2 regions of the Streptomyces sp. NPDC006174 genome follow, and region 1 is predicted to be linked to the other one. Evidence: riboswitches for the same ligand, from Rfam matches in the RefSeq annotation. Region 1 holds a riboswitch; the other holds the start of a gene.
The links. A riboswitch is a leader RNA that binds a small molecule or an ion and turns the genes downstream of it on or off. The one in region 1 is predicted to bind cobalamin.

Region 1 (7,426 bases):
CCGCACCGGCCCGTACGTCTGGCTGCGCCGCGAGAACGGCCAGGCCCTGGGAGTCCAGCGGACGGGTGAGTTCAAGACGGGCAAGAACCGCGTGCACGTCGACATCAGCTCACCCGATCCGGCCGCCGAACAGCAGCGCATCGAGGCGCTCGGCGGACGCCGGCTGGAGGAGTACGCCGACAGCGGGTTCCTGGTCATGGCGGACCCCGAGGGCAATGAGTTCTGCGTCATCCCTGAGGGGCCGGTCGGCATGGACGACCAGGGACGCGCCCATTACCTCGACTGATCCACGCCACCCGGGGCCTACGGCGACTCCGTGCCTTCCGCGCTTTCCGTGGGTTCCGCGCTTTCCGGCCGCCGGCGGAGCAGGTACGTGTCCATGATCCAGCCGTGCCGTTCGCGGGCCTCGGCGCGCACGCGGCTGATCCGTTCGGCGACCTCGTCGAGCGGTCCGGAGACCAGGAGTTCGTCCGGGGTGCCGATGTAGGCGCCCCAGTAGATCCACAGGCCGCGGCCCGTCAGATGGGTGAAGCTCTCGTGGCCGTCGAGCATCACCACGATGTCGCCGTCGTCGTCCGGGAACCCCTCGGCGAGCCGTCGGCCGGGCGTGATGTGGATGGGGCGGCCGACCTGGTTCAGCGAGGTGTGGTGGCGGGCGGCGAGCGCGGAGACGCTGCTGATCCCGGGGACCACCTCATGGCCGAATTCCACCGTGCCACGGGCCAGGATGTCCTCCAGGATCGCGAGCGTACTGTCGTACAGGGACGGGTCGCCCCACACCAGGAACGCTCCGCACTCCCCCGGTGCCAGCTCCTCGACGATCAGGCGCTCGCAGATGTCGGCGCGGCGGTGGCGCCAGTCGTGGACCGCCGTGGTGTAGCGGCCCCGGTCGTCCTGCGTGCGGTCCCGCCAGGGGTCCTCGGCCTCCACGACCCGGTAGGGGCCGTCCAGGTGCTCGGCCAGGATGTCCCGCCGCAGCCGGGTGAGGGACTCCTTCTCCCGGCCCTTGCCGAGCACGAAGAAGACCTGCGCCCGGCGCATGGCCTTGATGGCGGCGAGGGTCAGGTGGTCGGGGTCGCCGGCTCCCATGCCGATGACGAGGATGTGGCGTGGTGCGTCGCTCATGTCGGCCGATCATGCCAGGAGCGGGGCGCGCGATCGCGCCGGGCCCGAGGGCAGGCCGGGGTGAGGCGGGGTGGACTTACTAGGACGTCCAACTACATGTTCGTGAGCAGCGGGGTGGCCGGCGTGCAGCCGGGCACCCTCAAGGGGGTGTCCGGCGGATCAGGGCCGAATGGGCCGCGGCGTCCGGTGCGGTGCATCGCAAGGCGCTGGAACGTCCTCATCGCGGAGCGATTCGGGCGTTTCGGCAACGCGGCGAGGGATGGGCCCCCTGCTCGAGCGCAGCCGAGAGCTTGGGGAAGTGCCAGACGTCGTGGACCCGGCCAAGATCCGCCGGACACGCCCTAGGCTCGTGGCGTCAGGGAAGCCGGTGCGATTCCGGCGCGGTCCCGCCACTGTGACCGGGGAGTTCGTCCTCGCAGGACACGCCACTGACGGTGCAGAAGCCGTCGGGAAGGCATGAGGACGCGCGCTGATCCGGGAGTCAGGATACCGGCCACGGGATTGTTCCGTGTTTCCACGAGGATGGAGCAGACACGCATGGCACCGGTCCGCACCCACGGCCCCGCAGGCCCGTCCCGGCGAGCGGTTCTCCCCGCCCCCCGACGGCCTCCGCCCTCCGCGTCCCCCCGACAGCCGAGCCCGATGGGTGTCGCGGAGCGCGGATCGTCCAGCACCAGGCCCTCGGCGTAGACCAGGCGGTGGGCGTGGCGCAGCTCGCAGCCGAGCGCTACGGGCTGATCGGCCGGCGAGCGGTGCCTCCGCGGAGCGAGGGATGATCGACGAGCCCGCGCCCGTTATAGCCGGATGTGTCCGGCTCATCACCGAGCCGGGCCGAACAATTCCGAGCTGGAGGCGGCGCTGTGCACGGTGAGTACAAGGTTCCCGGCGGCAAGCTGGTCGTGGTGGACCTGGACGTGGAGGGCGGGGCGCTGCGGAACGTCCGCGTCGCCGGGGACTTCTTCCTCGAACCCGACGAGGCGATCCGCGCGATCGACGCTGCGCTGGAGGGCGCTCCGGCCAACACGGACACGGCGGGTCTCGCGGCCCGGATCGAGGCGGCGCTGCCCGACTCCACGGTGATGCTCGGGCTGAGCGCGGAGGGTGTCGCCATCGCCGTACGCCGGGCGCTGGCGCAGGCCACGGAGTGGAGCGACTACGACTGGCAGCTGATCCATGACGCGCCTCAGTCGCCGGCGCTGCACATGGCGCTGGACGAGGTGATCACCGCCGAGGTCGCGGCGGGGGTCCGGCCGCCGACGCTGCGGGTCTGGGAGTGGGACTCGCCCGCCGTGATCATCGGCAGCTTCCAGTCGCTGCGCAACGAGGTCGATCCGGCAGGCGTGGAGCGGCACGGTGTGGACGTCGTACGGCGCATCTCCGGCGGCGGCGCGATGTTCGCCGAGCCGAGCTCCACCATCACGTACTCGCTGGCCGTCCCGCAGGCGCTGGTCTCCGGGCTCTCCTTCGCCGACAGCTACGCCTATCTGGACGACTGGGTCCTCGAAGCGCTCGCGGACATGGGCATCAAGGCCTGGTACCAGCCGCTCAACGACATCGCCACCGAGGTCGGCAAGATCGCCGGCGCGGCGCAGAAGCGGGTGGTGGGGCCGGACGGCGGGCCCGGGGCCGTGCTGCACCACGTGACCATGGCGTACGACATCGACGCCGACAAGATGCTGGAGGTGCTACGCATCGGCAAGGAGAAGATGTCGGACAAGGGCACCCGGTCGGCGAAGAAGCGCGTCGACCCGCTGCGCCGGCAGACCGGACTGCCCCGCCAGGTCGTGATCGAGCGGATGATCGACTCCTTCCGCAAGCGCCACGGCCTCACGGACGGCCGCGTGACGGACGCGGAGCTGGCGCGCGCCGAGGAGCTCGTACGGACGAAGTTCGCGACGGAGGAGTGGACGGCCCGGGTGCCGTAGGGGGTGTCCCGCCGCCCCGCATACTGGGAGGCATGGACAGAGCGCAGCCAGACTCCGGGGTACGGGAACGGCTCGGCCGGGCCCTGTTCTCCCGGGTGGCGGGGCCCTCCGGGCCGGAGAACCGGGCCCGGATCCACGACACGCCCGGCCCGCGCTGGTTCGGCCCGGACCGGCCGGTGCGCCGGGTGCACGGAGACGCGTCCATGTTCATCGGCGGGCTGCGCGCGCTCCTCCTCCAGTCGCTGCACCCGCTCGCCATGGCCGCCGTGGCGGGCCACTCGGGGTTCAAGGGCGATCCGTGGGGGCGGCTGCAGCGGACCAGCACGTTCCTCGCGGTGACCACGTTCGGCACGGCCGAGCACGCTCAGGAGGCGGTCGAGCGCGTACGTTCCGTGCACGAGCGGGTGCGCGGCATCGCGCCGTCCGGCGAGCCGTACCACGCGGCCGATCCGCATCTGCTGTGCTGGGTGCACGTGGCCGAGGTGGACAGCTTCCTCCGGGCCCACCAGCGTTACGGAGAACGGCCGTTGGACGGTGCCGGATGCGACGGCTACATCCACGACATGGCGACGGTGGCGCACGCGCTCGGAGTCACCGACCCGCCGCACGACCGGGCGGAGCTGGCCGCCCGGATCGCCGCCTACCGCCCGGAACTGCGTGCCACGCAGGAGGCCCTGGACGCGGCCCGCTTCATCCTCCTCCACCCGCCGCTGCCGTGGCCGGCCCGTCCTCCGTACGCCGTACTCGCCGCCAACGCCGTGTCCGGCCTCCCGCGCTGGGCCCGTGAGCCGCTGCGGCTGCCTCGGGTGCCGGGGGTCGAGGAGGTCTGCGTACGGCCTGCCGGGAAGGCTCTGACCAGGACCATCCGGTGGGCGATGACCCCGCCGCCCTCGCCCGCCTGACCCTCCGGGTGCCGAGGTCGGCCGGCGGCAGGACGATGGAGAGGACCGTACGACCGTACGGCAGGGGGCCCACGGCGGGAGGCCCCGGTGGCACGCAGCGAATCGACCGACGTACTCGTGGTGGGCGCGGGCCCGGTCGGGCTGATGCTCGCCGCCGAGCTGCGGCGCGCGGGTGTCTCCTGCCGGATCGTGGACCGCCTTCCGGCCCGGCTGCCGTACGCCAAGGCGGTCGGAATCCAGCCGCGCACGCTGGAGCTCTTCGACCGGATGGGGCTGGTGCGGGCGGTGCTGGACGCGGCGGTCCCGATGCGCGGACAACTGACGTACGTGAACGGGGCCGCGCAGGGCCGCATCGAGCTGGCCCTTCCGCCGGAGGTGCCGTACGGCTTCGCCGCGCTGCCGCAGTACGAGACGGAGCGCCTCCTGGAGGAGCACCTCGGACGGTTCGGCACCGGGATCGAGCGTTCGACGGAGCTGGTGGCGTTCGCGCAGGACCCGGCCGGAGTGACGAGCCGGCTGGCCACCGCTTCCGGGGCCGAGGAGGAGGTGCGGTCCCGCTTCCTGGTCGGGTGCGACGGCGCGCACAGCGTGGTCCGCAAGGTGCTCGGGCTCTCCTTCGAGGGCGGAGCGTTCCCGGAGGAGTACATGCTCGCGGATGTGGAGGTGGGCTGGGGGCTGCCGCCGGGGTACGGGGTGCGGTCGATGCACCGGGGTGAGGACGGCGCCATCGATGACCTGCTGGTCTGCGTCCCGCTGCCGGGCGAGGGCCGCTACCGGATGTCGATGCTGGTGCCGCCGGAGCTGTCGGCGGAGCGGCCGGACTCCGGCGACGGGGTCGCGCACGGCCTGGAAGGCGGTACGGCTCCTGCTCTCGCCGACATCCAGAAGGTGCTGGACCGGCTGGCGCCGGAGCCGGTCACCGCGTCCGCGCTGCGCTGGTCCTCGGTGTTCCGGATCAGCCACCGGCTGGTGGACCGGTACGGCGACGGGCGGGTGTTCGTCGCAGGGGACGCGGCGCACATCCATCCGCCGACCGGCGCGCAAGGCATGAACACCGGTGTCCAGGACGCCTGCAACCTGGCGTGGAAACTCGCGCTGGCCGTCGAGGGCGCGGCGGATCAGCGTCTGCCGTCGAGCTACGACGCCGAACGGCACCCGGTCGGCGAGGAAGTGGTGGGCCGGACGGTCCGCCAGGCCGCCGAGGGTGTGCAGGCGGACCCGACGGACCTGGAGACGCTCCTGCTCCGACAGGCCCAACTCCTGGTCGGCTACCGGGAGAGCCCGATCGTGACACCGCTGCCTCCGGGCGACGAGGCGACGCTCCGGCCGGGCGATCGGGCCCCGGACTGCGGCGGCCTCACCGGAGACATCGCCGCGTATCCGGTGCGCCTGTACGACCTGTTGCGCGGGCGGGACCATGTCATGGTGGTGTACGGGAGCCATCCGGCCGGTGACACACCCGCCGATCTCGCCGCGGCGGCCGGTGAGTTGACCGGCGGCCGGATGGAGACGTGCCGGATCCTGCCTGCCGACGCGCCGCCGGACGAGGCGACGGGGGCTCCTCATCACCACGACAGCCGGGGCGAGTTCGCGCGGCAGTACGGGGTCGGCGAGGGCGCGGCGTTCGTCGTACGGCCGGACGGCTACCTCAGCGCCTGCCTCCGGCCGCCGACGGTCGGGCAGTTGAAGGAGGCGCTGGGAAGGGTCTTCGGCCGGTGAGGCCAAAAGCCCCGCTGCCGGAGTGATGGCCGTCCTCCCGCAGCGGGGCTGCCGATTACTTCGGCATCAGCACCGTGTCGATGATGTAGACCGTGGCGTTGGCGGTCGGCACGTTGCCGCAGACCACGTTGGCGCTGTCGTTGACCTTGTACGACTCACCGGAGCCGGCCGTGGTCAGCGAGCTCTTCTGCAGCGTGTCGAACGTGCCGCTCTCCAACTGCTGCGGGGTGAGCTTCTGACCCACGACGTGGTAGGTCAGGATCTCGGTGAGCTTGGCCTTGTCGTTGAGGACCGCGTCCAGGTCGGCCTTCGGGATCTTGGCGAAGGCGTCGTTGGTCGGCGCGAACACGGTGATGTTCTCGGCGCTGTTGAGGGTGTCGACCAGGCCGGCCTTCTGCACGGCGGCGACGAGCGTGGAGAGCGCCGGGTTGTTGGACGCGGCGGTGGCGACCGGGTCCTTGGCCATGCCGTCGAAGCTGCCCGCGCCGTCCTTCGGAACGCCGGCACAGGCCGGGCCGAACGGCTTGTCCATCATGGCGTCGTCACCGGCGGCCGGCTTCGACTCCTCGGGGGTGGAGCCTGCGGCGGAGGAGCTGTCGGAGGCACTGTCCGAGCCGGAGTCGGAGCACGCGGAGAGCGTGAGGGGCAGCATCACGGCAGCGGCGACGGCGACAGCTGCACGGCGGTGGCGAAGGGCGTTCATGGAGTTCTCCTGGTTCGTCGACGGGTTGGTGCGTTCACAAACGGAAACGGATCAAGTGGTGCTGTGAAGAAGCCTGTTGGGGAGGGGTCAGTCCACGGTGACCACCACCGAGTGCCAGCCGCTGGCGCCGTCCGGGACGGTCTTGGTGCGCTTCTCGGTCTGGACCTCGCCCGTGCCGTCCGTGGCGCGGACGGTGAGGGTGTGTCCGCCGGGAGTGGCCTTCCAGGGGTAGGACCACTGGCGCCAGGTGTCGACGGTGTCCTGCTCGGCCAGTTGGGCCGGGCGCCACGGGCCGTCGTCGACGCGGATCTCGACCTTCTCGATCCCGCGGTGCTGGGCCCAGGCCACTCCGGCCACCATGACCGTGCCGGCCTCGGGGCGCCCGAAGGGCTTGGGGGTGTCGATCCGGGACTGGGTCTTGATCGGGGCCTTGCGGGCCCACTTGCGCTTCACCCAGTACGCGTCGTAGTCGGCGAAGGTGGTGAGCTCGATGTCCTCGATCCACTTGCAGGCCGAGACGTATCCGTACAGTCCGGGCACGAGCATGCGGACGGGGAAGCCGTGGACGAAGGGGAGCGGTTCGCCGTTCATGCCGACGGCGAGCATGGCGTCCCGGCCGTCCATGACGTCCTCGACAGGCGTGCCGAGCGTCATGCCGTCGACCGAGCGGGCGATGATCTGGTCCGCCTTTCCACCTCGCGACGGCGGCTTGACGCCCGCCTCCTTGAGCAGGTCGGCGAGGCGTACGCCGATCCACTTGGCGTGGCCGATGTATGGGCCGCCGACCTCGTTGGAGACGCAGCAGAGCGTGATCTCGCGTTCGATCAGGGGCCGGTTGAGGAGGTCCTGGTAGGTGAACTCCAGGTCCCGGCGGACGCCTTGGCCGTGGATGCGCAGCCGCCAGGTGTTCGCGTCGACCTTGGGGACGACCAGGGCGGTGTCCACGCGGTAGAACTTGTTGTTGGGGGTGGTGAACGGAGGCAGGCCGGGGACTCGCAGCTGTGCGCCGGCCGGGATCGGCTTGGCGGGTGAGGCCGGGGCCGGCAGGGTCA
Region 2 (7,426 bases), on a different contig from region 1:
CGTGTACGGATTCCTCGCCTCCGTGCTCCCGGTCTGGCTGCTGCTGGCGCCGCGCGACTACCTCTCCACCTTCATGAAGGTCGGCACGATCGCGCTGCTGGCGCTCGGCGTGGTCGTGGCGCTGCCGACGCTGAAGATGCCGGCCGTCACCGAATTCGCCTCCAGCGGCTCGGGCCCGGTCTTCGCCGGCTCGATGTTCCCGTTCGTCTTCATCACCATCGCCTGCGGCGCGCTCTCCGGCTTCCACTCCCTGGTCTCCTCCGGCACCACGCCGAAGATGGTCCAGAAGGAGACGCAGATCCGCGTGATCGGCTACGGCGCGATGCTGGTCGAGTCGTTCGTCGCGATCATGGCGATGATCGCGGCCTGCATCATCGACCCGGGTCTCTACTTCGCCATCAACGCGCCCGTCGGCGTGATCGGCGACAGCGTCCAGTCCGCCTCCCAGGCCGTCGCCAACTTCGGCTTCACCATCACGCCGGACGCCCTGGCACAGGCCGCCAAGGACGTCGAGGAGGCGAGCCTGCTCTCCCGGACCGGTGGCGCGCCCACGTTCGCGCTCGGCATGGCGGAGATCTTCTCCGCGGTGATCGGCGGAACGGCGATGAAGGCGTTCTGGTACCACTTCGCCATCATGTTCGAGGCCCTCTTCATCCTCACCACCGTCGACGCCGGCACCCGCGTCGGGCGCTTCATGCTCCAGGACATGCTGGGCAACGCCTACAAGCCGTTCCGCGAGGTCAGCTGGAAGCCCGGTGTCTGGTTCGCCAGCGCCGTCGTGGTCGGCGGCTGGGGCTACTTCCTCTGGGTCGGCGTGCACGACCCGCTGGGCGGCATCAACCAGCTCTTCCCGCTCTTCGGCATCGCCAACCAGCTGCTGGCCGCCGTCGCGCTGGCCGTCTGCACCACGCTGCTGGTCAAGTCCGGCCGCCTGAAGTGGGCCTGGGTCACCGCCGTACCGCTCGCCTGGGACGTGGCGGTCACCCTCACCGCGAGCTGGCAGAAGATCTTCTCGCCGGACGTGAAGGTCGGCTTCTTCGCGCAGCGCGACAAGTACCAGGCGGGCATCGACGCGGGCGAGGTGCTGGCCCCGGCCAGGTCCATGGACGACATGCGGACCGTCGTCACCAACTCCACCGTCGACGGAGTGCTCTGCGCGCTCTTCGCGCTCCTCATCATCGTGGTGCTCGTGGACGCCGGCCGGGTCTGCTACAAGGCCATCCGCGACCCGGAGAGCGTCAAGCTCCACGAGACGCCGTTCGTCCAGTCCAAGTTCGTCGCGCCGGCCTCGCTCATCGCCACCAAGGAGGAGAAGGCCGAACTGGCCGCCGCCGGTGTCGGTCCCGAGGGCGGCCTGCGCAAGGAGGAGGCCGCGGCGACGGGGAGCCGGACATGACCCTCGCGGACGTCCGGCGGGTGGCCGGGCGGATCCGCTGGTACGTCCGTGAGGTGACCGGCGAGGCGACGTACGACCGCTATGTGGCGCACGCCCGCTCGCACGATCCGGACACGCCGGTGATGACCCGCCGCGCCTTCGAACGCAGCCGCACCGACGCCCGCGAGGCGGACCCTCGCGAGGGCTTCCGCTGCTGCTGACCACCCGTCGGCCGATCGGGGCCGCCGCACCCCTCACAGGGGCGCGGCGGCCCCTTCTGGCGTCCGTGGACGAGCCCGGCCGGCGCTCGAATCCCGGTGCGCGGAGCCCTGACCGTACGAAAGGATGTGCCCATGACATCGCGCTCCCGGTCGCCCCGGCTCCGGCCCCTCCTCCTGACCGTGCCACTGGCCCTGGCCCTGGCGGCGGTGACGGGCTGCGGCACCGTGCCGGCGCCTGGTTCGAAGTCGCCGGCGGACCGCAGCTCCTCGGCCGAACCGGCGCCGGACCGGGCGGAGCTGGAGGCGCGGGCGAGCGCCGCGCAGCTCGTCGCGGAACATGTGTGGGTGACCGAGGCCGCGGGCTACGCCTTGGCGCGCCAGTCGGTCGGAGTGCTCGGTGACGACGGGTTCGGCAGCTCCTACACCGCGCCGGACGGCGGGATGCTCCAGCTGTCGGTGGAGCGCCGCCCGCACGCCGTGGCCGACTGTACGGACGGCTCCGCGCCCGTCGGCGGCGAGGAGACCCTGGTGACGTGCGAGCGGGACGGCGAACAGTGGTACCGCGCCACGGAGTCGGGCCACGCGTACGCCCAGGAACAGGGCGACCTCGTGATCACGGTGAGCGGGACGCGCGAGCAGGTGGACCGGGCGACGCTGCGGTCGGCGGCGCGGGCCGCCCACCGCGCCGACGACCACGAGCTGGACCGGGTGCTGCCGCCCGCCGGGGACGGCTCCGGACAGCAGCCGGTCGAGCGCGGCGACCTGCCGCCGGTGGGCGACGGCGCCCCGAACAACGATGTGGGAGCGAGTGGCTGATGGACCTGCCGATCGGAGTGGCGGAACCCGCCGACGCCGCCATTCAATTGCCGTGGGTCTCAGCCTTGGGCGGCCGAGGCCGAGGTGCTCGTGGCGATCGACGCGGACGGCGTGGTGCTCGGTGGTGTGACGTACGCCGCTCCCGGCACTCCGTGGCGCGATATCTCCGGTCGGACGAGGCTGAGTTCCGGATGCCGGCCGTGGCCCGCGCGGGGCGCGGACGGGGCGCGGGAGAGGCTCTCGTACGGGCGTGCGTCGAGCGGGCCCGGTCCGCCGAAGGCGTCCGCGGACTGGTGCTGTCGACGCGGCCCGCCATGCTCCCAGCCCATAGGATCTACCGTCGGCGCGGCCTTCCGCGGACCCCTGAGCGGGACGGGGAGCCGGTGCCGGGCCTGCGCCTCATGGCCTTCCGGCTGGAGCCGGAGGCAGCCTCATGAGGGGCGTAGCAAACCGACGCGACACAACATGTGGGGGCCGCAGCATCTAGCGGCCCCCACATGTATGCTCGACCTCGCTGTCGCCGCAGGGGAATCCGGTGCGAATCCGGAACTGTCCCGCAACGGTGTGATCAGTGTGCTTTGCACACCCGAAGTCCGAAGACCTGTCGACAGCGCGTCCGGCTCGATCGAACCGGACGCCAGACGTCCGGGCCTCGCGGATGGGCCGGTGGACGCCGTGAGCAGTGCTGCCCTGAGGGCATCGTGCTGCCCGGTTTCCCCGCTCGCCGCCGGCCCCCAGCCGAGCGAGGGAAAGCCCAGTGACCATCGCGCCCGCCGATCCGGTTTCAGCCACCGAATCCGCCGCCTCCACCACGTCCGGCCACGGCACGAACGACGGACCCGGAACCGCCCTGCTGCGGACCCTCACCGACCTCACCGTCGATCTGCCCGACACCGACCCCGGACGGGTCGCCGCCTCCGCGCTGCGCGGGCGCAACGCCCGCTCCGACGAGGCCGAGCTGCGCTCGCTGGCCACCGAGGCCGCCGCGGGCCTGATCTCCGAGGACCCGGCGTACTCCAGACTCGCCGCCCGGCTGCTGACCCGTACGATCGCCGACGAGGCCGCGAGCCAGGGCGCCACGTCCTTCTCCTCCTCGGTCGCCGTCGGCCACCGCGAGGGCCTGATCGCGGACCGCACCGCCGAGTTCGTGGCGCTCCACGCGGCCGCGCTGGACAAACTCGTCGAGCAGGCCCTGGCCGACGGTGCCGACGACCGCTTCGGCTACTTCGGTCTCCGTACGCTGCACAGCCGCTACCTGCTGCGCCACCCGCTCACCCGTCAGGTCATCGAGACCCCGCAGCACTTCATGCTGCGCGTGGCCGCGGGCCTCGCCGAGGACGCGTCGGTGCGGGCGCTGGACGAGGTCGCCGCGCTCTACCGGCTGATGAGCAAGCTGGACTACCTCCCCTCCTCCCCCACGCTCTTCAACTCCGGCACCCGGCACCCGCAGATGTCCTCCTGCTACCTGCTGGACTCGCCCAAGGACGAGCTGGACTCGATCTACGACCGCTACCACCAGGTGGCGCGCCTCTCGAAGCACGCCGGCGGCATCGGCCTCTCCTACTCCCGTATCCGCGCGCGTGGTTCGCTGATCCGCGGCACCAACGGGCACTCCAACGGCATCGTGCCGTTCCTCAAGACGCTGGACGCCTCCGTGGCGGCGGTGAACCAGGGTGGCCGGCGCAAGGGCGCGGCGGCGGTCTACCTGGAGACCTGGCACGCGGACATCGAGGAGTTCCTGGAGCTCCGCGACAACACCGGTGAGGACCAGCGGCGTACGCACAACCTCAACCTGGCGCACTGGATCCCGGACGAGTTCATGCGTCGCGTCGACGCGGACACCGAGTGGTCGCTCTTCTCGCCCGCCGAGGTGCCCGAGCTGGTCGACCTGTGGGGCGACGAGTTCGACGCGGCCTACCGCGCGGCCGAGGCCAAGGGCCTGGCCCGCAAGACCATGCCGGCGCGTGAGCTGTACGGCCGGATGATGCGGACCCTCGCGCAGACCGGCCAGGGCTGGATGACGTTCAAGGACGCCTCCAACCGGACCGCGAACCAGACCGCCGAGCCGGGCCGGGTCGTGCACTCCTCGAACCTGTGCACGGAGATCCTGGAGGTCACCAACGACGGCGAGACGGCCGTCTGCAACCTCGGCTCGGTCAACCTGGGTGCCTTCGTGGCGAACGGCTCGATCGACTGGGAGCGGCTGGACTCCACCGTCCGTACGGCCGTGACCTTCCTCGACCGCGTCGTCGACATCAACTTCTACCCGACCGAGCAGGCCGGGAACTCCAACTCCCGCTGGCGGCCGGTCGGCCTGGGCGCCATGGGCCTCCAGGACGTCTTCTTCCAGCTGCGCCTGCCGTTCGACTCGCCGCAGGCCCGCGCGCTCTCCACGAAGATCTCCGAGCGCATCATGCTGGCCGCGTACGAGGCGTCCTGCGACCTCGCCGAGCGCTCCGGCCCGCTGCCCGCCTGGTCCGAGACGCGCGCCGCGCGCGGTGTGCTGCACCCCGACCACTACGACACCGAGCTGAACTGGCCGGAGCGCTGGGACGCGCTGCGCGCCCGGGTCGCGAAGACCGGTATGCGCAACTCGCTGCTGCTCGCCATCGCGCCGACCGCGACGATCGCCTCGATCGCCGGTGTGTACGAGTGCATCGAGCCGCAGGTCTCCAACCTGTTCAAGCGCGAGACGCTCAGCGGTGAGTTCCTCCAGGTCAACGCCTACCTGGTGGACGAGCTGAAGAAGCTCGGCGTGTGGGACGCCCGCACCCGTGAGGCGCTGCGCGAGGCCAGCGGCTCCGTGCAGGGCTTCGCCTGGATCCCTGAGGACGTGCGGGCGCTGTACCGCACGGCGTGGGAGATCCCGCAGCGCGGCCTGATCGACATGGCGGCGGCCCGTACGCCGTTCCTCGACCAGAGCCAGTCGCTCAACCTGTTCCTGGAGACGCCGACGATCGGCAAGCTCTCCTCGATGTACGCGTACGCCTGGAAGCAGGGGCTGAAGACGACGTACTACCTGCGTTCGCGCCCGGCGACCCGGATCGCCCGTGCCGCGTCCGGCCAGGCGTCGGCCGCCGCCCCCATTCCCGTACAGCAGGCTTCGGCTCCCGACGCGGACGCCATCGCCTGCTCCCTTGAGAACCCCGAGTCCTGCGAGGCCTGCCAGTAATGAGCTCCACCGACAACAAGAACCTGCTCGACCCGGGCTTCGAACTGACCCTGCGTCCCATGCGCTACCCCGACTTCTACGAGCGCTACCGGGACGCGATCAAGAACACCTGGACCGTGGAGGAGGTCGACCTCCACTCGGACGTCGCCGACCTCGCCAAGCTGTCGCCGGGTGAGCAGCACATGATCGGCCGGCTGGTGGCGTTCTTCGCGACCGGTGACTCGATCGTCTCCAACAACCTCGTGCTGACGCTGTACAAGCACATCAACTCCCCGGAGGCGCGGCTGTACCTGTCGCGGCAGCTCTTCGAGGAGGCCGTGCACGTCCAGTTCTATCTGACGCTGCTGGACACCTATCTGCCCGACCCGGACGACCGGGCGGCGGCGTTCGACGCGGTCGAGGAGATCCCGTCGATCCGCGAGAAGGCCCAGTTCTGCTTCAAGTGGATGGACTCGGTCGAGAAGATCGACCAGCTGGAGACGAAGGCCGACCGCCGCCGTTTCCTGCTGAACCTGATCTGCTTCGCGGCGTGCATCGAGGGGCTGTTCTTCTACGGCGCCTTCGCGTACGTGTACTGGTTCCGCTCGCGCGGCCTGCTGCACGGCCTCGCCACGGGCACCAACTGGGTGTTCCGTGACGAGACGATGCACATGAACTTCGCGTTCGAGGTCGTGGACACCGTCCGCAAGGAGGAGCCGGAGCTCTTCGACGACGCGCTCCAGCAGCAGGTCACCGACATGCTGAAGGAGGCCGTCGAGGCGGAGCTCCAGTTCGGCCGCGACCTGTGCGGCGAGGGCCTGCCGGGCATGAACACCGAGTCGATGCGCCAGTACCTGGAGTGCGTCGCCGACCAGCGCCTGGCTCGCCTCGGCTTCCCGACGGTGTACGGCTCGGAGAACCCGTTCTCCTTCATGGAGCTGCAGGGCGTCCAGGAGCTGACGAACTTCTTCGAGCGCCGCCCGTCCGCGTACCAGGTGGCGGTGGAGGGCTCGGTCGGGTTCGACGACGAGTTCTAGGCCCGATCCGGACCCAGCCGAGCCCTTCCGGACTCCGTACAGGAGAAGGCCCCACCGTGCTGAGCGCGGTGGGGCCTCGCTGTATCGCCGGGCCGGTCGGCCTCCGCCCGTATCAGGTGGCTGCGGTCCCCTCCCCTAAGGCGCCGAGAATCGTGCCGCCCACCAGGCCGACGGCGCTCATGACGCTGGCGACGACCGCTGTGAGACCCGGTTCCGATCGGACCGGCCAGACGTCCATGTGCCCCTCAACTCCTCCGACAACAAGTTCACTTGTCAGAGGAACACACTTGGCCCTCCTGTTCGGCTCCGCCGGCCGACGCGGACGTGCGGCGGCTCAGGACCTGCTCGACCGCGTCGAGGCGGCGGCGCTGCCGGCGCAGCGTCAGGGGGTTGATGAGGAAGATCCCCGCCAGGCCGAGGTACTGGAAGGCCCTGACGTAGTCGCGGTTCGCGATCTGGATCACGGCGCTCGTGAGCCACAGGAGCGCAACGCCGCCCATCAGCCACCACATCAGTCGGCGCTGCTGGGCGTCCAACGTACGCCGTGCCCGCGCCGCGATCTCCATCGCGGCCGGCAGCTCCGCCGGGTCGTCCGGGACCTCACCGCGCTGGATCTGCCGGGCCACCCTCAGGTACCGCCTGGTGGACATACCCAGCTTCGCCGCCCGGCGATTCGCCCACCGCCACCAGAGCACGGCGGCGACTGCGGACAGCAGGACGAAGGAGGCGGCGAGCAGCAGTCCCGAGGAGACGTCCACGCCGTCCCCACCCAGGACCGCTCCCGCCAGGAAGCCCACCAGCGCGGCCATGGCGACCACGGCGAGTA

Region 2: linked by a shared signal. The riboswitch ahead of ABZ267_RS02685 (ribonucleoside-diphosphate reductase subunit alpha) and the one ahead of ABZ267_RS20830 (biotin/lipoate A/B protein ligase family protein) in region 1 are both predicted to bind cobalamin.

Annotation. Positions count from the first base shown of each region.
Region 1 covers NZ_JBEXTJ010000008.1:329,663-337,088, reverse strand. The annotation lists gene ABZ267_RS20845 (VOC family protein) at 1-286, shown strand, start outside; gene cobF (precorrin-6A synthase (deacetylating)) at 304-1,125, opposite strand; cobalamin riboswitch at 1,459-1,638, shown strand; partial or broken gene ABZ267_RS20835 (short-chain fatty acyl-CoA regulator family protein) at 1,752-1,880, opposite strand; gene ABZ267_RS20830 (biotin/lipoate A/B protein ligase family protein) at 1,986-3,050, shown strand; gene ABZ267_RS20825 (oxygenase MpaB family protein) at 3,083-3,952, shown strand; gene ABZ267_RS20820 (FAD-dependent monooxygenase) at 4,040-5,671, shown strand; gene ABZ267_RS20815 (fasciclin domain-containing protein) at 5,727-6,374, opposite strand; gene ABZ267_RS20810 (molybdopterin-dependent oxidoreductase) at 6,462-7,426, opposite strand, start outside.
Region 2 covers NZ_JBEXTJ010000001.1:582,306-589,731, reverse strand. The annotation lists gene ABZ267_RS02705 (carbon starvation CstA family protein) at 1-1,396, shown strand, start outside; gene ABZ267_RS02700 (YbdD/YjiX family protein) at 1,393-1,596, shown strand; gene ABZ267_RS02695 (hypothetical protein) at 1,729-2,412, shown strand; partial or broken gene ABZ267_RS02690 (GNAT family N-acetyltransferase) at 2,482-2,849, shown strand; cobalamin riboswitch at 2,902-3,036, shown strand; gene ABZ267_RS02685 (ribonucleoside-diphosphate reductase subunit alpha) at 3,170-5,584, shown strand; gene ABZ267_RS02680 (ribonucleotide-diphosphate reductase subunit beta) at 5,584-6,600, shown strand; gene ABZ267_RS02675 (hypothetical protein) at 6,867-7,426, opposite strand, start outside.